DNA from 2 places in the Streptomyces longhuiensis genome. Region 2 is predicted to be linked to the other one. Evidence: riboswitches for the same ligand, from Rfam matches in the RefSeq annotation. Region 2 holds a riboswitch; the other holds the start of a gene.

What was found. A riboswitch is a leader RNA that binds a small molecule or an ion and turns the genes downstream of it on or off. The one in region 2 is predicted to bind cyclic di-AMP.
Region 1: it holds a riboswitch for cyclic di-AMP, as region 2 does, so the genes downstream of both, LGI35_RS03425 (transglycosylase SLT domain-containing protein) here and LGI35_RS35555 (M23 family metallopeptidase) in region 2, are expected to answer to the same signal.

The regions. Positions count from the first base shown of each region.
Region 1 covers NZ_CP085173.1:698,478-703,644, forward strand. Annotated here, with positions in the region: gene LGI35_RS03420 (flavodoxin family protein) at 453-1,190, shown strand; cyclic di-AMP (ydaO/yuaA leader) riboswitch at 2,327-2,491, shown strand; gene LGI35_RS03425 (transglycosylase SLT domain-containing protein) at 2,494-3,234, shown strand; gene LGI35_RS03430 (glycoside hydrolase family 43 protein) at 3,472-4,950, shown strand; gene yicI (alpha-xylosidase) at 4,982-5,167, opposite strand, start outside.
Region 2 covers NZ_CP085173.1:7,799,230-7,804,396, forward strand. Annotated here, with positions in the region: gene LGI35_RS35535 (aspartate aminotransferase family protein) at 1-420, shown strand, start outside; gene LGI35_RS35540 (helix-turn-helix domain-containing protein) at 536-1,177, shown strand; gene LGI35_RS35545 (DUF6126 family protein) at 1,174-1,347, shown strand; gene LGI35_RS35550 (tyrosine-protein phosphatase) at 1,374-2,171, opposite strand; cyclic di-AMP (ydaO/yuaA leader) riboswitch at 2,579-2,760, shown strand; gene LGI35_RS35555 (M23 family metallopeptidase) at 2,763-3,578, shown strand; gene LGI35_RS35560 (SGNH/GDSL hydrolase family protein) at 3,810-4,601, shown strand; gene LGI35_RS35565 (TetR/AcrR family transcriptional regulator) at 4,709-5,167, opposite strand, start outside.

The DNA.
Region 1 (5,167 bases), 7.1 Mb from region 2:
GCGGCTCTGCCCGTTTCATCCGCTTCGATTCGCCAGGTGGGTGTGGATTCTCCGGCGAGTGCGCACCGCCACCCACCTCGCCACCGGGCCTGCGGCGGGGAACCCCTGCGGAAGCGCGGGATCGCCACAGAGCTTGGCAGGAACGCTCTCCGAAATCTGGGGACCAGGGGCCAAGGGCCAGGGGCCAGGGGCCAGGGGCCAGGGGCCATACGAGCGTGGGGCCATGCGAGCGTGCCATTCATCCGGCCATGCTCGAGGACCTCGCCGTGGGCACCCCGCGATCCGAACCAGCAGGCCACGCAGCGTCCACTCGGGATCAGCCGACCGCATGTGCAGACGACCAGGGCCATTCGGAGGCCCTGGTGTGGTGGCTGCCGTCGGCCGGGCTCCGCGCTGGGCAGAGTGGACATGTCACCGGGCAGCAGGTGGCGACAGGACTCTGGGAGGACCGCATGACCGCTTCGTCACCCGCCACCGACGCGCCTCCGGCCCGGTACGACGACCTGCGGGCGATGGTGATCAACTGCACCCTCAAACGCTCGCCGGAGACGAGCAACACCCAGGGCCTGATCGACCGCAGCACCGCGATCATGGAAGCCCAGGGCGTCCACGTCGACGTGATCCGGGCCGTCGACCACGACATCGCCACGGGCGTGTGGCCCGACATGACGGAGCACGGCTGGGAGACCGACGCCTGGCCGGACCTCTACCGGCAGGTCATGGCCGCCGACATCCTCGTGCTGGCCGGCCCGATCTGGCTGGGCGACAACGGCTCCGTGACGAAGCAGGTCATCGAACGTCTCTACGCCTGTTCCAGCCTCCTCAACGACGCAGGACAGTACGCCTACTACGGCCGCGTCGGCGGCTGCCTGATCACCGGCAACGAGGACGGCGTCAAACACTGTGCGATGAACGTCCTCTACAGCCTGCAACACCTGGGATACACCATCCCTCCCCAGGCCGACGCCGGATGGATCGGTGAGGCCGGCCCCGGCCCCTCCTACCTCGACCCGGGCTCCGGCGGCCCCGAGAACGACTTCACCAACCGCAACACCACGTTCATGACCTGGAACCTGCTGCACCTGGCCCGGGCATTGAAGGATCTCGGTGGCATCCCCGCCTACGGCAACCAGCGCACCGCCTGGGACGCCGGCTGCCGCCACGACTACGAGAACCCGGAGCACCGGTAACGCCACCCGTAGGGAAGCGGGCCACCTCGCCCCGGCGTCGGTCAGATGCCGTGCACGCATCGAGCGCCCGCACACCCCGGCACCAGCCGCCCGCCTCCCGCCTCCCGCCTCCCGCCAGCCCACCGCTCATCGGCACCCGAGGAAGCGGCCCGTCCCACGGCCCACCACGACGCGGCGCTTCCTGCCTCAAGACAGGAACGCGCCGCCCCCATAAGCCCGTTCGCGCTCGTGTGCAGAACGCCTTCGCCCGGATGAAGGTCTGATACATCCCGCGCGCCTGACGAATCACCGTCATGTTCCGTGCGCCCGAGTAGCTCCCTCTGTTACTGCGCTTCTTCGCGGCGGGCCTTCGGCTCGCGAGTCGGCAGAGGATTTCAGCAGGCTCCTCCGGATCCGGGCCGAGGACTTCACTGACATACGAGTAGCGATCGGAAACTGACTTCCCATCACACTCAGGCCTCTCCTGAGCTCACGCAAATCCTGCGCCGGCAAGATCTTCGGGTGCAAAGCCGGATCCCTCACCTGCCCACCCCAGGCACCCCGCGCGCCCGGCAGGTCGGGGCAGGAAGTGCACTCCGACGACGGAGCCCGCCGGCCTCACCTCAGTCGATCCTCAGTCGCCCCTCAGCCGAACCGCGCAAGGCCACGTCCAGGCACCACCCCGATCGAGGCCCGCCCATGAAGTGCGGCGGGGGCGACCCTCGGGTCGCACAACCGGGTCGGCACTGGTGCCGATATGTCCCTTTAGGCAGGAAAAGCGGCGTGGCGCTATGTCCATCTTTGCGACTAAAAATGCCTTTTAACATTATTGGCGCCCCATAGGCAGTTAAGCGTGCATCGAGCGTCATTCATGCGAAATATTGCGCTCTGATAGGTGATCGGGCTGCATTCCAACCCGCACCCCCTTCAGTGAACCGTGTCACACGAACGGACGCCGGCCCCGAGCTCTGCTGATGCCCTGCTTCCCTTCTGCGCGAAGAGGATTGGGCTTTTCGATCAAAGAGGGCGGCGGGTTCCGATCGCCGCACACAGGGCTCTCACATTTCGCGATCGCAATTCCGGTCTTGTTCCTTCCGCGCCTTCTCGCCTAATGTCACCGTCAATCCGGATGGAACGCCGAATCCTGCCGCTGTCCGGAATCCCTCCCACCCACACGGATACGCACGGCAGGAGCGGGGGACCCAGGTAAGCCGCCGATCCGGTTTCCGGAACGGCTCGGGGTGAAGTCGCACACATTGTGCGACCGGACATCTCCCGTCCGAACCCGACAGCTCACCTCGCAGGCGACGGAGAGGAATTCGTCATGCCCTCAAAGGGAAAGCACCGCCGCATCAAGTCCATCTCGCTCACCCGAGGGCTCGCCGCCGCGGGCACGGGCGCGGCCGTGCTCGCTCTCCCGGTGCTCGGCGCGACCACCGCCAGCGCGGCGCAGGCCGCCCCGGCCGCGAAGAGCGCCGCGGCCCCCGCGACGTACGTCGTCACCGCGGGCGACACCCTCAGCAAGATCGCCCGAGAGCACTCTCTGAGCGGCGGCTGGAAGAAGCTGTACCAGGACAACCGAGCCACCATCGGTGACAACCCGGGGCTGATCTACCCCGGTGCCAAGCTCACGCTCGGCAAGAAGAGCCCCGCCAAGCCCGCGGACACCAGGGCGTACGCCGAGCGGGCCGACCGCTCCGAGGTCCGGACCACTCTCGCCGCTGCCCCGGCGAAGAAGTCCTACACCAACGACCTCGACGGCTGGATCAAGGAGTCGCTCGACATCATGGCCCAGCACAAGATTCCCGGCACCTACGAGGGCATCCACCGCAACATCATGCGCGAGTCCTCCGGCAACCCGCTGGCCATCAACAACTGGGACTCCAACGCTGTCGCGGGAACCCCGTCCAAGGGACTCCTGCAGGTCATCGACCCCACGTTCATCGCCTACCACGTGCCCGGCACCTCGATGAACAGCTACGACCCGGTCGCCAACATCACCGCCGCATGCAACTACGCGGCCGACAAGTACGGCTCGATCGACAACGTGAACGGCGCGTACTGACAGTCGGTTCGGGCTCCCTCCCGCTCAGCACGGAGGACCCCTCGGTTCACTCCGCCTGAGCGGAAGCCCAGCAATGCCGGTTGAAGCGCATCGATGATGTGTGGCCCTGAAGTCCCGTAAGCACGAAGGGACTTCAGGGCCACTTTTGTGTCCTGTCCAACCCCTTGCGCGCCATCACCCCCGTGCATATCCTCCCGGCGAGTCGAAGCGCTTCGACGCCACGGAGAGAGAGACAGCATGGCAGACCCACACCCGGTCATCCCCGGGTTCCACCCGGACCCCAGCGTCTGCCGCGTCGGCGACGACTACTACCTGGCGTGCTCGAGCTTCGAGTACGTGCCCGGGGTGCCGCTCTTCCACAGCCGCGATCTGGTGCACTGGCGGCAGATCGGCAACGTCCTCGACCGGCCCGGCCAGCTGCGGCTGCCCTGGGACACACCCTCCTCGGCCGGGATCTACGCGCCGACGCTGCGCCACCACGACGGCCGCTTCTGGCTGATCACCACCAATGTGAGCGAGGGCGGCGGCAACCTGCTCGTCTCCGCCACCGACCCGGCGGGCCCCTGGTCGGACCCGGTCCCCCTGCCCGGTGTCCCCGGCATCGACCCGGATCTCGCCTGGGACGAGGACGGCGTGTGCTGGGTCACGGTCGCCGGGATCTCCCAGGTCCGTATCGACCCGTACACCGGCGAGACGTTCGGCGAACCGCGCCCTCTGTGGTCCGGCACGCCGGGCGCCAAGGCCCCGGAGGCGCCGCACCTGTACCACGTGGGCGACCATTGGTACCTGCTGATCGCCGAGGGCGGCACCGAGCGCGGGCATGCCGTCTCCGTGGCCCGCGGCCCCGCGCCCACCGGCCCCTTCGAACCGTGCCCGGCCAATCCTGTCCTGACCCACCGCAGCACCGACGAATCCGTCCAGAACACCGGCCACGCCGATCTGGTGCAAGCGCCCGACGGCACGTGGTGGATGGTGTTCCTCGGGGTGCGGCCGCGCGGCGGCACCCCTGGCTGGCACGTGCTCGGCCGCGAGACCTTCCTCGCGCCGGTCACCTGGGAGGACGGCTGGCCGGTCGTCGGACCGCCGGTGACGGCCGGGCCCGCCTCCGTCTCCGCCGAACCCTTCACGGACGACTTCGACGACGCCGATCTGCGGCCCTCCTGGATCTCGCTCCGCCACCGGTCCCCCCGGCACTGCACGACGAAGGAACGGCCGGGCCGGCTGACGCTCCACGCCCTCGGGGGCGGCCCCGACGCCGCCGACGTCACCTTCGTCGGCCACCGGCAGCAGCACCTGTCCTGCCGCGTCCGCGCCCACCTCGACCCGGCGGACGGCACCGGCGGCCTTGCGGTCCGGCTCGACGAACGGCATCACTACGAGATCGAGGCCGACGCCGCCGAGGTACGGGTGATCGCCCGCGTCGGACCGCTGCGCACCGTGGTGGCCTCCACGCCCCGGGCGACGGCCGGCGGGCCGCTCGTGATCGGCGTCGACGTGACCCCCACCCACACCCCACTCGACGCACGCACCGGCCCCGACACGCTCGCCTTCGGCGTCGAGGATCCGCACGGCACCTTCACCGCACTCGCGACCCTCGACGGCCGCTATCTGTCGACCGAGGTGGCCGGCGGGTTCACCGGTCGCGTCATCGGCCTGTACGCCGCGACCGGCACCGCCCACTTCGACTGGTTTCGCTACGAGCCGCTCGCCATCTGAACCCGACCGCTGACCCAGACCACCGATCGCCCTACAACTCCCTTATCTCGTAGGGAAGTTCTGTTCCCGCCACCCCCACGGTGACCGCCCCGTCGGCGGCGTCCCGGCGCACCCGGTACTCGGCGGCGGGGCTCCCGTCGTGGTCCGGCACCGTCACGGTCACGTCTCGCGCGCCCGGCGCGACGAGCAGGGTGACGCCGTCGGTCCAGTCGCCGTC
Region 2 (5,167 bases):
GAGGTCGTGGCGAACGCCCGGGCGACCGGCGAGCTCCTGAAGTCCCGGCTCACCGCGCTCGTCGACCGCTACGAGCTGCTGAGCGACGTACGCGGCCGAGGCCTGATGATCGGCATCGAGTTCGGGCGGCCGAAGTCGCTGAAGCTGCGCAGCCGCTGGACGATGCTCCAGGCCGCGCGCAAGGGTCTCTTCGCGCAGATGGTCGTCGTGCCGCTGCTCCAGAAGCACCGGATCCTCACGCAGGTCTCCGGCGACCATCTGGAGGTCATCAAGCTGATCCCGCCGCTGATCATCGGGGAGCGCGAGGTGGACCGCTTCGTCGAGGCGTTCACCGCCGTCATGGACGACGCTCACTCGGGCGGCGGGCTGATGTGGGACTTCGGCAAGACACTGGTGAAGCAGGCGGTCGCCAACCGCTGACCGCTTCGTAGGGGCGCTTGTTCACGTTCGTAGGGGTGCTTGTTCAAGCAGGACACCGTTTGCCTCTGGGGCAAGAAATTTGCCTCAGAGGTACGGCTCTGGCTCAATCGACGGTATGAGCCCTGCCCCTCCGGAGCCGGATCCGGAACCCACGGAGCTGCCCGCCGTCGCCCCGCAGCTGCGCGAACTCCGCCGCCGCGCCGCCCTGACCCTGGAGGCCGCGGCCCGCGCCGCCGGGCTCTCGCCCGCGCACCTCTCCCGCCTGGAGACGGGCCGCCGCCAGCCCTCGCTCCCCATGCTGCTCGCACTCGCCCGCACCTACGGTACGACGGTCTCCGAGCTCCTGGGCGAGACGCCCGCCGACAGGGACGCCGTCGTGCGCTCCGCCGACATGGAGCCCACCGAGGCGGGCGGCTGGATCTACCGGCAGGCGGGCGCCCCGGGGCGCGGCATGCAGGCCCTGCGCGTGCATGTGCCGTTCGGCGCCCAGGGCGACATCGTGCGGGTCCACCCCGGTGAGGAGTGGCTGTACGTGCTCGAAGGGCGGCTGCGGCTGCGCCTCGGGGACACCGCGTACGCGCTCGCGCCGGGGGACAGCGCGCACTTCGACTCGCTCACCCCGCACCGGATCGCCGCCGCCGACCGCGACGGCGCCGAGCTCCTCTTCGTACACACCCTGCTGCAGAGCCCGTCCGCCGCGCTGTGTCTCGGCCCGGCGACGAGCGGCGGCGAACAGATCCAGGGAGGCCTTCGATGAACGCAGAGCCGAACGACATGACCGAGCCGCAGCGGCAGCCCGCCCGGCGTGACGTGGAGGACAAGCTTCCGCGCGGCATCTGGGTGCGGCTGCTCGTCTACGTCTTCGCCGGGCACATCGTCGCGGCCTTCATCTATCTGCTGTTCACGCTGGGGGCGTCGCGCGGGTGACGTGCCCCGCGCGTGGCCGGTGAGTCTCAGTCGAGGAGGCGCTCGCGCAGCCGCTCGCGCCGGGCGGGGGACAGCTTGAGGCCCTCCTCCAGGTAGCGGTCCGTGGAGCCCCAGGTCTGCGCGACCTGCTCGAAGGCGGCCGCCAGATACGAGGCGCGGGCGTCGAACAGCGGGCTCAGCAGCTCCATGACCTCGGGGGACATCGCGTCCTTCGAGGCACTGCTGCGGTGCACCTTGTAGCGGCGGTGCGTCGCGTTCGACTCCAGGTAGTCCGCCTCGATGGCGTCGCGCTCCACACCCACGGCCAGGAGCGTGACCGCTATCGACAGGCCCGCGCGGTCCTTGCCGGCCGCGCAGTGCATGAGCGCCGGCACGCTGTCCTCGGCGAGGGAGTGCAGGACCTGGCTGTGCTCGGCGGTGCGCTCCGTGATGATCGCCCGGTACGACGTGATCATCCGGTTCGCGGCCTGGCCCTCGGCGAGGGCGGCGCGCAGGTCGTCGAGGTTGCCGTCGCGCACCATCTGCCAGAACTCGGCGCCGTCCGCCGGGTCGGTCAGCGGCAGATTCACGTTCCGTACGCCGGGCAGCGTGACGTCGGGGCCTTCGAGCCGCTGGTCGGCGGCGTTGCGGAAGTCGAAGATCGTGTGCAGCCCGAGCGAGGAGAGGAACGCGGCGTCCTCGTCCGTGGCGTGCGCGAGGTGACCACTGCGGAACAGCACGCCCTGCTTGACCCGCCGGCCGTCCACGGTCGGGAGACCACCGACATCGCGGAAGTTGCGCACTCCGGCCAACTCGGGCTCGGTGGACGGGACCTGCTGCGTCACGGGGGCTCCTCCCGGTCGGCCGCGGCGCTGCTCGCTGCGGGCGACTTCGACGATACGACATGGCTGCCAGGGGCAACCATGTGAGCGGAGGCTGATGATTTCACGCTAAATGCCCGAAATGAGACTGAAAGCAGGCAATCGCGCCTTACGGAATAACTAAGCCTGAAATGAGGCCATATGGTGGTCGATGGGTGAGCAGGGTCATAGCGGTGACCGTGTGTGGCGGTGGGGCCGAATGAATTCCCCGTAGGTAACGCAGTTGCAAAGATCGTGAATCGACGGAGCGTGACGGCCTTTTCCGGAAAGGATCATTCAAGGATCAAGAACCGGAATGCCCAGGGGAATTCGCGGCTTGTCCCCGCGCTCCCCGCTCGCTTACGTTCGGCGCAATCCGGACGGACCGCCTAATCCTGCCGCCGCCCGGAATCCGCACATCGATCCGTGCTCGGCAGGAGCGGGGGACCCAGGTGGACCGCCGTTTCCGGAACACCGGAAGCGGCTCGGGGTGAAGCCGTGCCCGAAAGGGCGCGGCCGGGCAACTCCAGCCCGAACCCGACAGCTCACCTCGCAGGCGACGGAGAGGAAACCCCCATGCCCGCGAAGGGTAAGCACCGCCGTCCCAAGTCCCAGGGCTTCGCACGCACGCTCGTCGTCGCCGGAGTGGGCGGCGCCGCGCTCGCGCTGCCGCTGGTGGGTGCCGCCGGCGCCCACGCCGCGACTCCCGCGGCCGCCCACTCGGTCGTCCAGGCCGCGGCCGCTCCCGCCGCCGCCACGACCTACGTCGTCAAGAGCGGGGACACCCTTTCGAAGATCGCCGACGCGCAGCACGTCAGCGGCGGCTGGAAGAAGCTCTACTCCGACAACCGCTCGGTCGTCGGCAGCAACCCGTCCCTGATCCACCCGGGCCTGAAGCTGACGATCGGCCAGAAGGCCGCGGCCCCCGCCGCGAAGTCCCCGGCCACCGCCACGCAGGCCTCCGCACCCAAGGCCGCCACCGGCTCCGGCTACGCGCTGCCCGTCCAGAGCGCCTCCGTCGGCACGGCGTACAAGACCGCGGGCAGCATGTGGTCCAGCGGCTACCACACCGGTGTCGACTTCGTGGTCCCGACGGGCACCCCGCTCAAGGCCATAGCCGCGGGCACCGTCGTGTCGGCCGGTCTTGACGGTGCGTACGGCAACGAGGTCGTCATCCAGCACGCCGACGGCAAGTACTCGCAGTACGCCCACATGTCGTCCCTCTCCGTCTCCTCCGGGCAGACCGTGACCGGGGGCCAGCAGATCGGCCTCTCCGGCGCGACCGGCAACGTCACGGGACCGCACCTGCACTTCGAGATCCGCACCACCCCGAGCTACGGCTCGGACGTGGACCCGATCGCGTACCTCCGTGCGCACGGGGTCTCGATCTGACCCCGACGATGTGACGTCGCTCCGACCCTGACGGTGTGACGTGCGGGTGTCTCGTCGAGGCGTGAGGTGAAGGGGCGGGTCCGGTTCCGGGCCCGCCCCTTCGTCGTGCCCCTCCGTCGTGTCCCGTCGTATTCCTGAAATCGCGGAACTGACCGGGTGGGCTATATCACCACCCGTCAACCCCTTCCTACGGTCGCGTAGGTCACATCGCAGGGTGAAAGATGTGTGGTCGTGGCAAACGAATCGAGATCACTCAGCGGCGGCACGATTCGGTCCTACGCGGCGGTGGGGGACAGCTTCACCGAAGGCGTCGGGGACCCCGGTCCCGACGGGGCCTTCGTGGGCTGGGCCGACCGTCTCGCCGTCCTCCTGGACGACCGGACCCCCGAGCACTCCTTCCGGTACGCGAACCTCGCCGTGCGCGGCAAGCTCCTCGACCAGATCGTGGAGGACCAGCTCCCGCGGGCCGTCGAACTCGCCCCGGACCTGGTGACCTTCGCCGCCGGCGGCAACGACATCATCCGTCCCGGCACCGACCCCGACGACGTCGCCGAGCGCTTCGAGAAGGCCGTGGCCCGGCTGACCTCCGCCGTCGGCACGGTCATGGTGACCACCGGCTTCGACACCCGGGACGTCCCGGTCCTCAAGCATCTGCGCGGCAAGATAGCGACGTACAACGGACATGTGCGCGCGGTCGCCGACCGCTACGGCTGCCCGGTGCTCGACCTGTGGTCCCTCAAGACCGTCCAGGACCGTCGTGCTTGGGACGACGACCGGCTGCACCTCTCGCCCGAGGGGCACACGCGGGTCGCGCTGCGGGCGGGGCAGGCGCTCGGCGTCGAGGTACCGGCGGACCCGGACCAGCCGTGGCCGGCGCAGCCGCCGCGCGGCACGCTGGAGGTGCGGCGCGACGACATCCACTGGGCGCGGGAGTTCCTGGTCCCGTGGATCGGCCGACGGCTGCGCGGTGAGTCGTCCGGGGACCATGTGGCGGCGAAGCGGCCGGATCTGCTGCCGCTCTGACAGCAGCCGCGCGCGTCATGGGGGAGCTTGCCCTTGGGGGCGGCTCCCCCGCGTCATTTCCACGCGGTCACGTCGGGCTCCGTTCGGGGCCCGACGTCGCGGCGCCGTCAGCCCGACGCCGTCAGGTCCGCCCGCTCGAGTCCCAGCTCGCGGGCCAGCGCGTCGTCGACCCACTCCTGCATGCGGGCCCGTGAGACCGTCCCGGTGTACGCGGTCATCTGCACCGCGAGACCGTCGAGGAGCGCCGTCAGGCGCAGTGCGGCGCCCGCGGGGTCCGGGCAGCGGAACTCGCCCGCCGCCACGCCCTCCGCGACGACTTCCGTGAGCGCCGCCTTCCACTGCTTGTCCAGGTCGCGCGTGACCTCCCGCAGCGCGGGCTCGCGCAGTGCCGCGGACCAGCCCTCGATCCACAGCCGCCACCCCTTGGCCTGCCCGGTCGGCGCGTACCAGCGCACGGCCGAACGCAGCCGGCGCAGCGCCGTCGTGCGCTTGCCCAGCAGCTTGCGCAGATGTGCGAGGTCGCCCTCCGCGGCGTGCGCGAACGCGGCCGAGACGAGCTTCTCCTT